One region of the Idiomarina sp. H2 genome, then DNA from elsewhere that is predicted to be linked to it. Evidence: riboswitches for the same ligand, from Rfam matches in the RefSeq annotation. Region 1 holds a riboswitch; the other holds the start of a gene.
The links. Region 1 has a riboswitch for thiamine pyrophosphate ahead of thiC (phosphomethylpyrimidine synthase ThiC). Riboswitches for the same ligand answer to the same signal wherever they lie in the genome.
Positions count from the first base shown of each region.

Region 2: another riboswitch for thiamine pyrophosphate. It lies ahead of DET62_RS07085 (TonB-dependent receptor); the one in region 1 lies ahead of thiC (phosphomethylpyrimidine synthase ThiC).

Region 1 is NZ_SNZY01000009.1:36,138-43,870, reverse strand. Features, by position in the region: gene DET62_RS11960 (cytochrome c) at 1-347, shown strand, start outside; gene DET62_RS11955 (multicopper oxidase domain-containing protein) at 381-1,538, shown strand; gene DET62_RS11950 (formylglycine-generating enzyme family protein) at 1,549-2,301, shown strand; gene DET62_RS11945 (SCO family protein) at 2,294-2,938, shown strand; TPP riboswitch at 2,979-3,097, shown strand; gene thiC (phosphomethylpyrimidine synthase ThiC) at 3,181-4,887, shown strand; gene thiE (thiamine phosphate synthase) at 4,884-6,401, shown strand; gene DET62_RS11930 (HesA/MoeB/ThiF family protein) at 6,391-7,149, shown strand; gene thiS (sulfur carrier protein ThiS) at 7,133-7,333, shown strand; gene DET62_RS11920 (thiazole synthase) at 7,337-7,733, shown strand, end outside.
Region 2 is NZ_SNZY01000004.1:225,432-233,164, reverse strand. Features, by position in the region: gene DET62_RS07105 (MFS transporter) at 1-1,110, opposite strand, end outside; gene DET62_RS07100 (phosphotransferase) at 1,126-1,869, opposite strand; gene pnuC (nicotinamide riboside transporter PnuC) at 1,866-2,492, opposite strand; gene DET62_RS07090 (YkoF family thiamine/hydroxymethylpyrimidine-binding protein) at 2,485-2,742, opposite strand; gene DET62_RS07085 (TonB-dependent receptor) at 2,754-4,883, opposite strand; TPP riboswitch at 4,933-5,031, opposite strand; gene fre (NAD(P)H-flavin reductase) at 5,082-5,783, opposite strand; gene ubiD (4-hydroxy-3-polyprenylbenzoate decarboxylase) at 5,784-7,256, opposite strand; gene rho (transcription termination factor Rho) at 7,264-7,733, opposite strand, start outside.

The sequences.
Region 1 (7,733 bases):
TAGCTGGCTTGTTTATGAGCCAGTCAGCCAACGCAGGCGAAGGCGAAAACGTTTACAAAAAATATTGTCAGGCATGTCATCAACCAAATGGCAAAGGCATGCAGGGCGTATTTCCTCCGCTGGCAGGAAATACAAATATCAAAGATAACCCCGACTACATAGCTAAGACAATTATCAATGGTAAGTCCGGCGCGCTAACCGTTAACGGAACAAATTACAACGGAGCTATGCCGCCCATGGGTTATCTGAAAGACGCCGATATAGCGACCTTAGCTAACTACATCAATACCGATCTTGCAGGCGGCAGTGAGACTATCACAGCCGAAGCCGTTGCCAGTTTGCGTTAAACCTATTTGTTATCAGTTAAAGGAAAAATCATTATGAAAACTCTAAGCTTATCAATTATCAGTGCCTCTCTTCTGGCTGCTATGGCGTCAGCGTCAGCTCCGGTTAATGCGGAAGAGCTCAGCCTTAAGCACGACAGCGAATATGTCATTGATGGTAAAATCTTTGGATTACCAGAAGCTAAAGTCTACCGCGAAGACTACAACGGCCCAGCGGTTGTTGGCGACTATCTGACTCAGGTTCCAAACATAGCGAAACTTGACTACGAAGGTAACAAAACTCATGACATACGCATGGATGTTTTCTCTCAGAAAATAGAAGTAGCACCGGGAGTAACCTATTCGGCCTGGACATTCGGTGGCTCAGTACCCGGCCCGGTATTGCACGTACGTGAAGGTGACCGTGTTATCTTCAAAATGAAAAACCGCTCTGACGAAGAAGTGACTATTACTAAGCCAGTTAAAAATGGTGCTCCGTTCATTCAGCAACTGCAGGCCAACGGTTATCAGAATAACCAGCCAGTCGTTAACCCAATGCCCCACTCTATGGACTTTCATAGTGGCACAGTAGCAGCGGAAGACAAATGGCGCACAATATCTCCTGGTGAAACTATTGAGTTCGAATGGATAGCCAACTACGCGGGTACTTATATGTATCACTGTGGTACTTCCAGCGTACTCATGCACACAGCTATGGGCCAATACGGCGCCGTTGTGGTATCTCCTAAAGATGGCTACCCAACTGACAAAGACGTTGATAAAGAATTCGTTCTGGTTCAGTCAGAGCACTATCTGGAAGAAGCATCTGAAGGTAACTACATCTATAACCACGGTGCAGCTTTAGACCGCCAGCCAAGTCATGTGACCTTTAACGGACATGTTGCAGCACTTAGCGACAACCCTTTACGAGCGAACGAAGGTGACCGTGTGCGCTTACATGTTTTAAACGCAGGTCCTTCAGGCACTTCCAGCTTCCACGTAATTGGTGCGATTTTCGACCGTGTCTGGTACGAAGGTGATCCGCGTAACGAATGGTATGGCATGCAAACCGTGCTGCTGGGTGCCAGTAACAGCGCAACCATTGAATTTATTGTTCCGGAAGAAGGCATCTATAAGTTGGTCGATCACGAATTTGCTGATGCAGAGCGTGGCGCAGCTGGTGCATTAATTGCCGGTCCGCGTAAAGAGAAATAAGGGGAAACTTATGGTTAAGTGGCTTGGAGTTGCAGGTGTTTTATTGTCACCCTTAGTGCTCGCTGATCCAGTTCTGATCAATGGGGGTACTTTCGAACCTCCGGTCTTACTGGACAAAGAGCGCCTCAGTATAGAAATGGAAAGTTTCATGCTGGACGCAACCCCTGTCACTAACCAAGAGTTTCTGGAATTTGTCATTGAACAACCTCAGTGGCAGCGAGACAACATCGCTGCCCTATTCCATGATGGAAATTACCTGAAGCATTGGGATGATAATACTGAATTTGCTAAAGGCAAAGACAACGAACCAGTCACTTATGTGTCTTGGTTTGCCGCACGCGAATACTGCTCCGCACAAGGTGGCCGTTTGCCTGGTCTTAACGAGTGGGAGTATGCGTCGGTCAAATATCGGCAACAGCAGAACATCAGCGACGATGATTATGCCCGTAACCTGTTTGCCTGGTACAGCCAGCCACACAGTGCGAAACAACAAACCGTCGACCCAAATGCTGACCAATTGATGCACATGCACGACCGTGTCAACGAATGGGTAGACGACTATCAATTATTATTAACCAACGGCGATGACGTCGATTTGCTCTCCGGCTCATGTGGCGACGGAGCGCGCTTTATGTCGAGTTTTAGTAACGCCAATTACGCCACATTTTTCCGTTATCAGTCACGCAGTGATTACGCCCCGCAAAGTGCGACCAGCACTATGGGTTTTCGTTGCGCATACGACCTGGAGAACGACCATGAATAAATTGCTAAAATTGACCGCCCTGGCTTCTTTGATCTTTGCTGTCCAGTCTTTTGCGCAGGATCACTCGCATCACAATATGCACAAGAATCAGACAGCTAACGACCACAGCAATCATACGGCAATGAACGCAGCAGAGGTCTCTCACTCCGAGTCGGTATACCAGATAGATGCTACCTGGAACACGCATAAGAATAGCCAACTCAAGCTTTCAGAACTTGAAGGTCATCCCGTTATTCTTTCCATGATTTATGGCAGTTGCACCACCGCCTGCCCAGTGTTGGTTCATGACGTAAAACGCTTATACAGCAAGCTGGACGAAGACACTAAACAGCAAGTTAAGCTCGTTATGGTGAGTTTTGACACCGATCGCGATACACCCGAGGCACTCGCTGACTATGTTAAGCAGTATCAACTTAACAACGACAACTGGCTGTTTCTGAACGGTTCGGAGCAGGATATCAGAACCTTAGCTACAGTACTTGGCGTGAGGTATCGACAGCGTCCGGACGGTGATTTTGATCACAGCAATTTGATCACTATTCTCGATAAACAAGGGCTTATTGTTGAACGCATAGAAGGCCTAAGCCAGCCAATGGAGAAGCCAGCTAACGTTGTCGCTAAACTGGTTAACGATTAACAGCGGTTGCATTCGCTCTAAGATTTTGTTCCACTAAAAAGGAATCTTGTCGGAGTGCCGGTAGCTTTCTTAATGAAGTTACCGGCTGAGACCGCAATTGCGGGATCCGTTGAACCTGATCAGGCTAATACCTGCGAAGGGAACAAGAGAGCATCAGCATGACACGACCGTCGTTTCTGTGCTGGTGTTCCTTTCAACACTCCTGACAAGCATCTCTAACATCAACAAAATGAGAGAATGCTATGTCAACTGCACCATCGAATAATCGTTTAAACCGCCAACAGGCTGAATCTTTTTTATCATCGCTATCCGGGCATTATTACCCTAATTCCAGCCGTGAATTTCTTTCAGGCAGCAACAAAGACATCCAGGTTCCCTTTCGCCGCATTCACCTTAGCGAAACTTTGCACCAACCCACGCCGGGCGTAAAGCTACCACCAAACGAACCGGTAGATGTCTATGATACCTCCAGCGTTTACGGCGACCCGGAAGCTGCAATTGACGTAAAAGTGGGTTTGAAAAAGGTTCGTGAGAACTGGATTCAGGATCGCCATAGCGAGAACCAGCAATACAATCACGGCATTACGCAGTTAGCTTACGCAAGGCGCGGCGTGATAACCCCTGAGATGGAGTTCATTGCACTGCGCGAGAATATGGGGCGGGAGCACCTTGAAAACCCCATAACGCCGGAATTTGTGCGCGACGAAGTCGCCAGTGGACGCGCGATTATTCCCGTTAATACCCACCACCCCGAATCAGAACCAATGATTATTGGCCGCAACTTTTTGGTTAAAGTGAATGCCAACATTGGTAACTCATCGGTTAGTTCGTCTATTGAAGAAGAAGTCGAAAAGCTGGTATGGGCGACTCGCTGGGGCGCTGATACCGTAATGGACTTATCTACCGGCCGTAATATTCACCAAACCCGGGAATGGATCTTACGCAACAGTCCAGTGCCTATTGGTACTGTGCCTATTTATCAGGCTTTAGAACGGGTCAATGGCGTTGCTGAGGATCTGAGCTGGCCAGTATTTAAAGACGTACTGCTGGAACAGGCTGAGCAAGGTGTGGACTATTTTACGATTCACGCCGGCGTACTGCACGACTTCATTAAACTGACTGCAAAGCGAGTTACCGGCATAGTCTCCCGTGGCGGTTCGATAATGGCGAAATGGTGCATGGCGCACCAGCAAGAAAGCTTTCTTTATCAACACTTCCGGGACATCTGCAAAATTTGTGCGAAATATGATGTGTCGCTGTCTTTAGGGGACGGCTTGCGCCCCGGCTCCATTGCCGACGCCAACGATGAAGCTCAGTTCGCAGAACTTCGGGTACTAGGCGAGCTGACTCAAATTGCCTGGGAGTACGATGTACAGGTGATGATAGAAGGCCCCGGCCATGTGCCCATGCATAAAATTCAGGAAAATATGGATGAGCAGTTAAAGCACTGTCACGGCGCGCCGTTCTACACCTTAGGGCCGCTAACCACCGATATCGCACCCGGTTACGACCACATTACCTCAGGTATTGGTGCTGCCATGATTGGCGCGTTTGGCTGCGCCATGCTCTGCTATGTTACCCCGAAGGAACACTTAGGCTTGCCTAACAAGGAAGATGTAAAACAGGGGATGATCGCTTACAAAATAGCGGCTCATGCCGCCGATTTAGCCAAAGGACACCCAGGCGCTCAGGCGAGGGATGACGCTATGTCAAAAGCCCGCTTCGAATTCCGCTGGGAGGATCAATTTAACCTGGCGTTGGACCCGGTTACAGCTCGCAGCTATCACGATGAAACACTGCCTCAGGATTCGAACAAAACCGCGCAGTTTTGCTCCATGTGCGGTCCTAAGTTCTGCTCCATGAAAATTTCTCACGAGGTACGTCAGTATAATCCTGACACCCGCATTGATGTAAAAGTGAAAGATGCGGCGACCGAAGGAGCAGAATGATGTCGGTACCTGTCGTATGGACCCTCGCAGGTTCTGACAGCGGCGGTGGCGCAGGCATTCAGGCGGACTTGCACACGTTCCGTAGTCTGAACGTGCATGGCTGCAGTGTCATAAGCACAATTACCGCCCAAAACTCTGTTGCAACCACCGGGTTATTCCCGTTAGCTGCTGACGCCGTTCGTCAGCAGTTGGAATGCCTGCAACAGGACATGCCGCCTGCTGCGATAAAAATTGGGTTGCTTAGTAATGTGCAACAGCTTCAGTGTGTGGCTAACTTTTTAAAGCAATGGTCTGATCCCCTTCCCCAGCCTTTCGTGGTCTGGGATCCGGTGGTTGTCAGCACTCAGCAGGATCGCCTGTCGGAGCTCAAGCCTCAACATTGCGCGGAGTTATTCCCGCTGGTTGATATTATGACACCGAATTTGGATGAACTCAGTTGGTTGAGCGGATTAGAGGTTACTGATGAGGACTCAATGTATCGCGCTGCAGAACAACTCTTTCAGGCCGGACTGTCCCGAATTCTGGTAACAGGCACCGATTTTGGTCGCGCCGATGAAATCTCTGACTATTACCTTAGCTCCGATGGACATACCCAGTACATTCAGCAGAAGTTGAGAACAAAACACAGCCACGGAACAGGCTGCACCTTGTCTTCAGCCATTGCCGCGGCGTTAGCACATGACTATCCACTTGAGGATGCCATAACAGTCGCTAATGCCTACGTGCATCAGGGCCTGATTGAGGCGAAAGGTATAGGCAGAGGACCAGGCCCTGTTGCTCATACACACTGGCCACAGCAAATTGACCATTTTCCAAAGATTAATACGCCGGAGTTGCCCTGTGTTGACCTCCAGTTTCCCAGTCTAGACCAGGAACCCGGATTGTATCCGGTAGTGGATTCTTACGAGTGGATAGAAAAGCTCTTAAAACTGGGCATTAAGACACTGCAACTGCGTATTAAAGATCCTGATGCTCCTCAGTTGGAAACCGCTATTAAAAAAAGCATTCAGCTGGCAGAGAAATATTCAGCGCAGTTGTTTATTAATGACCACTGGCAACTGGCTATTAAGCACAACGCTTATGGCGTGCATTTAGGTCAGGAAGACTTAACCGAGGCTAACCTTCACGCTATTCAGCAAGCAGGGTTGAGGTTGGGCATTTCCACTCACAGCTACACCGAGTTATTGATTGCTCAAGCGTACACGCCATCTTACATCGCGTTAGGTCATATTTTCCCAACTCAAACCAAGACTATGCCATCCAAGCCGCAGGGGTTGCAGCGGCTACGCCGCTATGTCGCGTTATTAGCGCCAACGAACATACCGACAGTCGCTATTGGGGGCATTTCTTTAGAGCGCGTAGCTCCCGTAACAGCTACTGGCGTAAACGGAATAGCGGTTGTTAGCGCGATTACTGCTGCCAGAAACGTAGAGCAGGCTGTTCATCAGCTACTAACGGAGATGGAAGCTGAACTCGAGGTTAAAGAAAAGAACGAGGTTGCTCATGCTGAGTAACGAACAACTTCTGCGTTACAGCAGCAATATACTGATGAAAGAAATTGGCGAAACCGGACAACAGCGTTTGCTCAAAAGTCATGTGCTGATTATTGGCTTGGGTGGTCTCGGTTGTCCTGCCAGCCAATATCTGGCGTCATCGGGCGTTGGGCAAATCACACTGGTCGATCATGACACCGTAAGCCTCAGCAACTTACAGCGGCAAACACTCTATTCCAGCGATGATATTGGCTTGTCCAAGGCGCGGCAAGCTGGTCATTCTTTGTCACGGTTAAACCCGGACATTCGTATCACCGCTATTGAAGAAAAGGCCTATGAAGAAAACCTGGACGCGCTCGCCGAACAAGCCGATTTAGTCCTCGACTGCACCGACAATCGTGAGACCCGGTACCTTATCAATCAAAGCTGCTACCGACTGAACACCCCGCTCATTTCTGCTGCGGCGCGCGGCTTTAACGGGCAACTCATTGCGCTTAACCCGGAGCATTCCCACGGCTGTTATCAGTGTCTATATCCTGACGATGTTAACGAACCACTGAACTGCAGTAACTCGGGTATAGCCGCTCCTGTTGTGGGCATTATGGGATCCAGTCAGGCGCTACTGGCAATTAATTATTTTACCGGACATAAGCTTGTCTGGGGTTACCTGCAAACCTTCAATGGCTTATCGCAAAACTGGCAACAACTCTATTTACCCCGGGCCGCTTCATGCCCTGTATGCGGAGGTCAAAATGCACATTCAAATTAATGACAAAGATTATGAGATTACTGAGGAAAGCAATTTATCGCAGCTATTGTCTGCTCAGAACGTCGATACCTCGGCCGTTGCCGTCGCTTTAAACGGACAGATTATACACCGGGAGCAATGGCAACAAACCGAGCTTAAAAAAAACGATACCATTACACTTGTTCAGGCTGTGGCCGGAGGTTAAACCATGCTGAAAATAGCCGATCGCGATTTTCATTCCCGCTTACTCATAGGCTCAGGCAAATACAGTAGCGCGGATATTATGCAGAAGTCCCTTGCGGCTTCCGGTAGCGAGTTAGTAACGCTGGCATTAAAGCGCGTTGAACTTGAGCGCCCCACTGACGACATTGTCACACCCATTAAAAATTTGGGTTTACGGCTACTACCCAATACCTCCGGCGCAAAAACCGCGCAGGACGCGATTTTTGCTGCACGCCTTGCCCGTGAAGCTTTAGGTACCCATTGGCTTAAACTGGAAATACACCCCGACCCCAACTATTTGCTGCCGGATCCGATAGAAACCTTAAAAGCTGCTGAAGCATTAGTAAAAGAGGGCTTTACCGTACTGCCCTACTGCGGTGCTG
Region 2 (7,733 bases), on a different contig from region 1:
GGTTTTTCTGCCAACTCGTGCTCCATGATGCGCAACCGCCGAACTGAATAAAAGTAATGCCGCAATCCACTGCGCGCCCAGCGCCTCAGGTATCCAGTAATAAAGTGCCAGCGCAGCCGATATTACCAAAGTCGACATAACGGAAGCTGCTGCCATCACATGGTGACTGGCAGAATCGGACCAACGCCCCCAAAAGCGCCCCGCCAACAAACCGGCAAGCCCACTCGCTAGCATTAAACTGCCCAGACTAGTCAGTTCGGACTCACCTTCGCGCTGAATTAGAACCACGATATAAGGAATAGCAAAAGCGGCGGCGACTAGTAACGCCCGCGAAATGACAAAGTGTCCAAACTGACGATCCTGCCACAGCAAAGACATTGATTTCAGTGCTTCGGTCAGCGCGTTACCACCGCCCTCGGTTGCACCGGCAACCTCAGGAATGCCCGCATAAAGTAGAGCCGCAACAAACCAGAGCACAACACCGGCACCTAGTAGTCCAATAAATAATGAGCGCTGACCTTCCATATCGGGTGCAAATATAATAACGAGTGCGGTTAACAGTGTGAGTAATCCGGCGGTGGAGGCTGCGACACCGGACATTCGTCCACGGCGCGTTTTAGATACCGTTTTACCGGTCACATCCTTATTCGCCACAGAACAAATGCCCCGTGACAAGCTAAATATTGCCAGTAAAACAACTACAGACCACCCCAGTGCAGATTCATCTAAAGTTGCTACCGCAAACAACATCGCCAGCAACGAGACTGCCTGACCGACACTGCCCGCAACCCAGAACCATTTGCGTACCGGCTGCTCACGGAGCTTTTGAGCAACAAAGAGCTGAGGTAATAAAGCCAGAGATTCCCTTAAAGGCACTAAAGCGCTAATAAACACCGCCGGAGCGCCAAGCGAACTCAACATCCACGGCAATACAAGGCGCGCGCTGACTAAGCTGTCACCCAGTTTTGTCAGAGTTAACGACAACAACATCAAAACGAATGAACGCGGTTGCTCGTTACAGGCAGACTCAGGAATATCTTTACAAACGCGAGCATCTTCGTCTTCAGCTAAGTAGCCGTAAACGCGTTCAGTCAGTTTTTTATCAGTCATGGCAAAGTGTTCACTTTAAGAAAGGTGTCGAAATAGATGCTGCCATACTTTATTCAACCATTCCACAAACTCAAACCATTGCGCTAAACGCTGCCGATCAATTTGATAATGGGCTATTTTTTCGTACTCTGTTATTAAGCGAACCGAGGCTTGGTCACTGAGTTCATTCACGACAATTGCACTGGCAATATCAAACAAGGGGTGGCCAATACCCGCGTACTCCCAGTCAATAATCCGGATAGGATCGGCCATTAAAATATGATTCATAGATAAATCGTTGTGGCATAACACCGGATAACTGAGCCAGTCCTCTAACAAGGGTTGCATGGGTACCAATTTCTGGCTCATTTGAGCAGCAACCGCCGAATTGACCGAACGCAACTGCTGCAAATAATGCTCGACCCGCTCAGACATAGACCAGGCCGGAATATCAACTCGTGTATTGTGGATTTTCGACAGCGTTTCAGCCAGTACAGTGGCTTTAATCAAAGGCGACAGCGTAACTTGCTGTAAAGACGGAGCCTGGTAGTAAGGCTGTAAAAACCAGCCTTGCTTAGCATCGTAAGCTAAAACTTCGGGGGCAAGAGCCTGTTGCGCCAGCTCTTTTTGTATAGATACTTCCAGCTCACGGTCAACCGCGAATACCTGTTCATAGCGCCAGCGTTTTAACACATAATCTTCTGTATCTGTTCGCAGTCGCAACGTCTGATTAGACTGCCCGGAAGCAAGCAGTTGTATTTCGCAGGGCCGGCCAATCACCCGGCTTCACTCGCAGATTTCAGCGAAATGTCATGGCGCCAGCGCCACATGGCATAAATCACCAGTATCAGATAAACCACGAACAACAAGGCGGTGGCGACAAAGCCTTTGCTGGCGTACAAATAAACGTAAACACTGTCGATAACCAGCCAGTACCACCAGGTTTCATACGCTTTTTTGGTAACCAGCCAGGTGGCCAGCAAACTGAATATTGTGGTGTAAGTATCGAGCCATACTGCGTCTGCGTCGGTATAAACCGAGAGTAAATAAGCAATGCCGGCAGCCAGAGGAACCAACCACGCCCATTGCAGCAGATGCCAACGAAACGGGTATTTCGCGCCATCAGGACTCTCCTTTGCTGCGCTTTGCTGACGCTGCCATTGCCACCAACCATAGCCTGCCAACGCAATGTAGATTGTTTGCAGCAAAGACTCCATATACAACTTACCTTGCCAGAACAAGACAGCGTATATAGTACAGCTGACCGCCGCCGCAGCCCAGCACCACTGGCGCTGATGTGCCGCCAGCACTAAATACCCCAAAGCCATGACTAAAGCCGTCAGCTCCCAGGGGGAACTGACCATCAACTGCTCAAGCCAGGATTCAAGCAAAGACTCAGGCATTATCCGGCCTTAAGTCTTTGTTAATAAACTTACAAACCAGAACATTCGAAGGCACATTCTGGAAAAGCATCTCCATTTCTTCACCCATAATGCGCATAACGTCCTGCATTTCACCAAATACTTGCGTACTCATGGTGTTGGTCAGAACCGTTAGTTCTGAATGCTGATTTAAACGCTCAATAAAATCTTTAATGGTATCCAGGTAATTTTCAGCCAGTGGATACAGCGACATTTCTACTGAAACTTGCATATTAAGCTCCCTTAAAACGATTTTCTGACAGTGATACCAAAGCGACGCGGTTCACCGTATTGGACGTAAGTTTCCGGCACATACTCCTTACGAGGGTCATTACGAAAGTAAAAACCGCGAGTTTCGTAGTCTTCATCCGTTAAATTACGACCCCATAAGCTAAAGTGCCAATCCTGATAATGATAGTTTAGCGCAAGGTGCAACACTGCCATGCTGTCCGCTTTTTGGTTATGAGAGTCAGAGAAGTAGAACTCGTCTTTCGCGTCGGCCTGAATCACCCACTGGAAGTTCTCGCCTAACCAACCTTCAAAGCCAATATTCAACTGGTAATTAGGCGCTTGCGCTTGCTCCCGCCCGGTCATATCGGTGCCGTCTTCGGTGACAAAACCTTCAATTTCGGTTTTTAACCAGCTGGCCGAAGCGAAAACCGCCAACCAATCCGTAAACTGGTTGCGAATTTCCGCTTCCAGACCGTAACCTGTGCCTTCAGCGGCGTTCTCAATGTAACCCACAAATGACTGGTCTCGGTTTACCCAGCCCTTGAGCTGCACATCGTCACGCCAATGGTAAAATGCGCTGACTCTTGAGGTTAAACGCCCATCGGCACTGCTGCCTTTTACGCCAAACTCGGTACTCCAGAGCGTTTCCGGAGCAAAGGTTGAGCGGTCTAACAAGTAGTTTTCTAATTCTTCCAGACCCTGATCTTCAGCTTTTCCTAAAGCTTCACCATTAACGCCACCGGCTTTGTATCCGCGCGCCAGAGTCGCGTACAGGTAACTGTCGTCAGACGCCTGATAGCGGACACTGAAATTACCACCCACCATGGTGTCTTCAGGTTCAGCGGTAATATCGCGACTGTCGAGGTAGTCATTGTCGTAACGTTCTACCCGCAAGCCAGTTATAGTACTAACCCGGTCACTCCAATGCTGAGTTAGCTCACCATAAATAGCAACGTGATTGCTATCATAGTCGCTGTTGAAAATGCTTGGCTGGCCTAAGTCCCAGTTAAAATAGTCACGTGTCAGCTGAACCGATTTGTCGTAATAGTACAAACCTAAAACCCATTCGCTATCAATACCAAACAGGCTTTCGGGCTCGTCGGATACCCAGCGAACTTCGGCGGTTTTGTCGTCACGGTCGCGGAAGTACGCGTCAAAAGCTGAGTATTCCCAGCCCGGAGCGATACCTTCATAGGTCCAGTCTTCGTCGTAAGCGTAGCCGGTGTCTGCATCCAGGTAGTTAACAGACATTTCCAGACGGCTGTTGTCAAAACCCAGGTAACTGAGCTGCAAGCGCAATGCCTGACTTTCTAAGCGGTCAAAACCCGGTTCATCGGACAAAGTTTCGCGGGTGTTGTCGAGACTAAACGCATCGTAGCCATTGTCGACATCGTTATAATGCAGAACCGTTTGCAGCAGCCAGTCTTTACTGAGCTCTGTATCCAGCTTGAAGCGCGCAGTGAGTTCGTCGCGCTGTTCCGTGTCATCACGCTCAAGATAGGTATTTTCAATGTAACCGTCTTGCTGAAACTGGCTGACCGAGAAGCGGGCATTACCGTGCGCTCCAAGGTTTCCGCCCATAGCAAGGCCGCCCATGGCTTCGGAATAGTTGCCTGCTGATAGCTGAAACTGGCCGTTAAAGTCGCTGCTCGGTGCGGTGCTGTCCAGCAACAATAAACCGGCCATAGCGTTCACGCCAAAACGTCCGCTTTGCGGACCGCGAAACACTTCCACGTGATCAATATCGAAAAGCGATGCGGCACTGCCTAATCCGCTGTAATCAATACCATCAATTATCAAACCGACCGAGGGCGTTACAGGATCAACAAACTGAGAGCGCTCGCCAATACCACGAATTTGAATAAACCGAGCCGTGGAAGTACCTCCCGAGAAATTCACGTTGGCCAAACTGTTCAGAGTGTCTTGTAAATGCTGTGAGTGACGCTGTTGCATCGCATCTTTATCAATAATAGAAACGCTGCTGGTGGTTTCATTTAAGGTGCGGCGGTGAAAGTCACCACTCACTTCAATAATTTCAATGTCTTTTGTATCTTGTGTGTCCTCTGCTGCAAAGGCAAAAGCGGGAACACTGGATAACGCAGCGGCAATGCTGGCTGCTAAGTATGAATTGATTATTTTCATGGATCATTTCCTCAAAACAAAGTCAGAAACGATCCGGTAAGGCTGTATTAGACGGGTTTTCTACCATCCCTACGCCAGTATTAACCGGATCAGGTTTTAAGGGTTCGCTAATGCATCTCAGCCGTTGCCGGCACCCCTTGGTAAAGCGGCGTCAGTATAACGCAGCTTGTTAGTTAAACAAATTTACTTTCAGTGCAATTAAATAAAGGACAGAGCGTCGCCGTAAAGGTTTTCTAACGGTACGTCTTTAGCGACAAAGTCGTCGCGAATAACGCGTATCATTTCAAAACGGCCAGCCATGTAAATTTCACACTCAGGCAGACTTTGCTCACGGGCCATAACCGCGTGGTGCACTAAACCAATAGAATAAGCCCAGTTGTTATCCGCGTCTTCGACCACCGGGTGATAATCAAAGTGCTCGTACTGGCTTGCTAAGCGTTCCAGTTCGTCATGCAAATACAGGTCGCTTAAGCTTTTTGCACCCCAGTAAAGTGTCAGAGGCCGCTCTGGCGACACACGTAAATGTTGCTGCAAAATAGAATAGGTATACGAGAAACCGGTGCCACCAGCAATTAACACTGCCGGCTTAGTGTTTTCCTGACGGTAAAACGCAATACCGTCCGGCGCATCAATTTCTAGTTCCCCATCGTCACGCACTTTATCCAACACTTCCATGGCATAGCTGTTGTCCGGCGTAGCACCAACATGAAGTAACCACTCACTTTTATTGGACGGGCACGACGCAATACTGAAAGGCCGCTTATCGCGTTCGCCCATCACCACCATAAGGTACTGGCCTGCTTTAAACTCAACCGCCTGCGGCAATTGTAAACGCACTTCCCACACAGCATCCGCCAACTGGCGCGAAATTTTAGCTTTACAGGTCATTTGTTGACTCATTCACGACTCCATAATATTCAGTTCGTCCCACAGCTCGTCAACACGCTGTTTTACCTCATCGCTCATGACGATTGGTTCGCCCCACTCACGGTCGGTTTCACCCGGCCATTTATTGGTGGCGTCCATTCCCATCTTTGAGCCCAGTCCGGAAACCGGTGAAGCAAAATCAAGGTAATCTATTGGCGTATTTTCGACCAGGGTCGTATCACGTGCCGGATCCATCCGGGTTGTCATAGCCCAGATAACATCTTTCCAGTCACGCGCATTTACGTCGTCGTCACACACAATCACGAACTTGGTGTACATAAACTGACGCAAGAAAGACCAGACACCCATCATCACACGCTTCGCGTGACCCGGGTACTGCTTCTTCATAGTGACTACGGCCAAACGGTACGAACAGCCTTCCGGTGGCAAATAAAAATCGACAATTTCTGGGAATTGTTTTTGCAGCAACGGAATAAAAACTTCATTTAAAGCAACGCCCAGCACCGCAGGTTCGTCCGGTGGACGTCCGGTATAGGTGCTGTGGTAAATAGGATCTTTGCGGTGGGTCACATGAGTCACGGTAAACACCGGAAACTCATCCACTTCGTTATAGTAGCCGGTATGGTCGCCATAAGGCCCTTCTGCCGCCATTTCACCCGGCTCTATGTAACCTTCCAGAATGATTTCAGCGTGCGCAGGTACTTGTAAGTCGTTACTGAGACACTGCGTTACTTCGGTTTTGCTGTCGCGCAACAAACCGGCAAAGGCGTATTCCGACAAGCTATCAGGCACAGGGGTTACCGCACCCAAAATAGTCGCAGGGTCTGCGCCCAAAGCAACTGACACCGGGAACCTTTCGCCCGGATGCTGCTGGCACCATTCCTGGAAATCCAACGCGCCGCCGCGATGCGACAACCAGCGCATAATAAGCTTATTCGGACCCAAGAGTTGCTGGCGATAAATGCCTAAGTTCTGACGTTCTTTATGCGGACCTCGAGTTACCGTAAGACCCCAGGTCACCAAAGGCGCAACGTCGCCCGGCCAGCAGTGCTGAATAGGCAGCTTGGTTAAGTCAACGTCGTCGCCGCTCATAACCACTTGCTGGCACGGTGCCTTTTTAATGCTTTTTGGCGACATACTCAGCACTTTTTTGTACTTAGGCAGTAAATTCAACGCGTCGCGAAAGCCTTTAGGAGGCTCAGGCTCTTTTAAAAAGGCCAGCAATTTGCCCACATCCCGTAAAGCGGTTACTGACTCCTGACCCATGCCTAAAGCCACGCGGTCGGGTGTGCCAAACAAATTAGCCAATACAGGCATATCATGGCCTTTCACGTTTTCAAACAATAAGGCCGGGCCTTGTGCTTTTAACGTACGGTCTGATATTTCGGTAATTTCGAGGTAGGGATCGATCTCTTGTTGGATGCGCTTAAGTTCACCGCGCTCCTCGAGGAGCGCGATAAAGTCACGCAGATCTTGATATTTCATACGCCACTTAACTGTTGCGTTGACGTTTCATCGATTCGAAGAATTCGTCATTGGTTTTGGTCATCTGCAGACGGTCAATCAGGAATTCCATGGCCTCAACTTCGCCCATTGGATGCATGATTTTGCGCAGGATCCACATTTTTTGCAGCTCGTCCGGCGTAGTCAGCAACTCTTCGCGACGCGTACCTGAACGGTTGAAGTCGATGGCAGGGAACACACGGCGTTCAGCCAACTTACGGTTCAGATGCAGCTCCATGTTACCGGTACCTTTAAACTCTTCGTAGATGACTTCATCCATTTTCGAGCCGGTATCAATAAGCGCGGTTGCAATAATGGTTAAACTACCGCCTTCTTCTACATTACGCGCAGCTCCAAAGAAACGCTTAGGTTTGTGCAATGCGTTAGCATCCACACCACCGGTTAACACTTTACCGGAGCTTGGAATAACGGTGTTATAAGCACGGGCAAGGCGAGTAA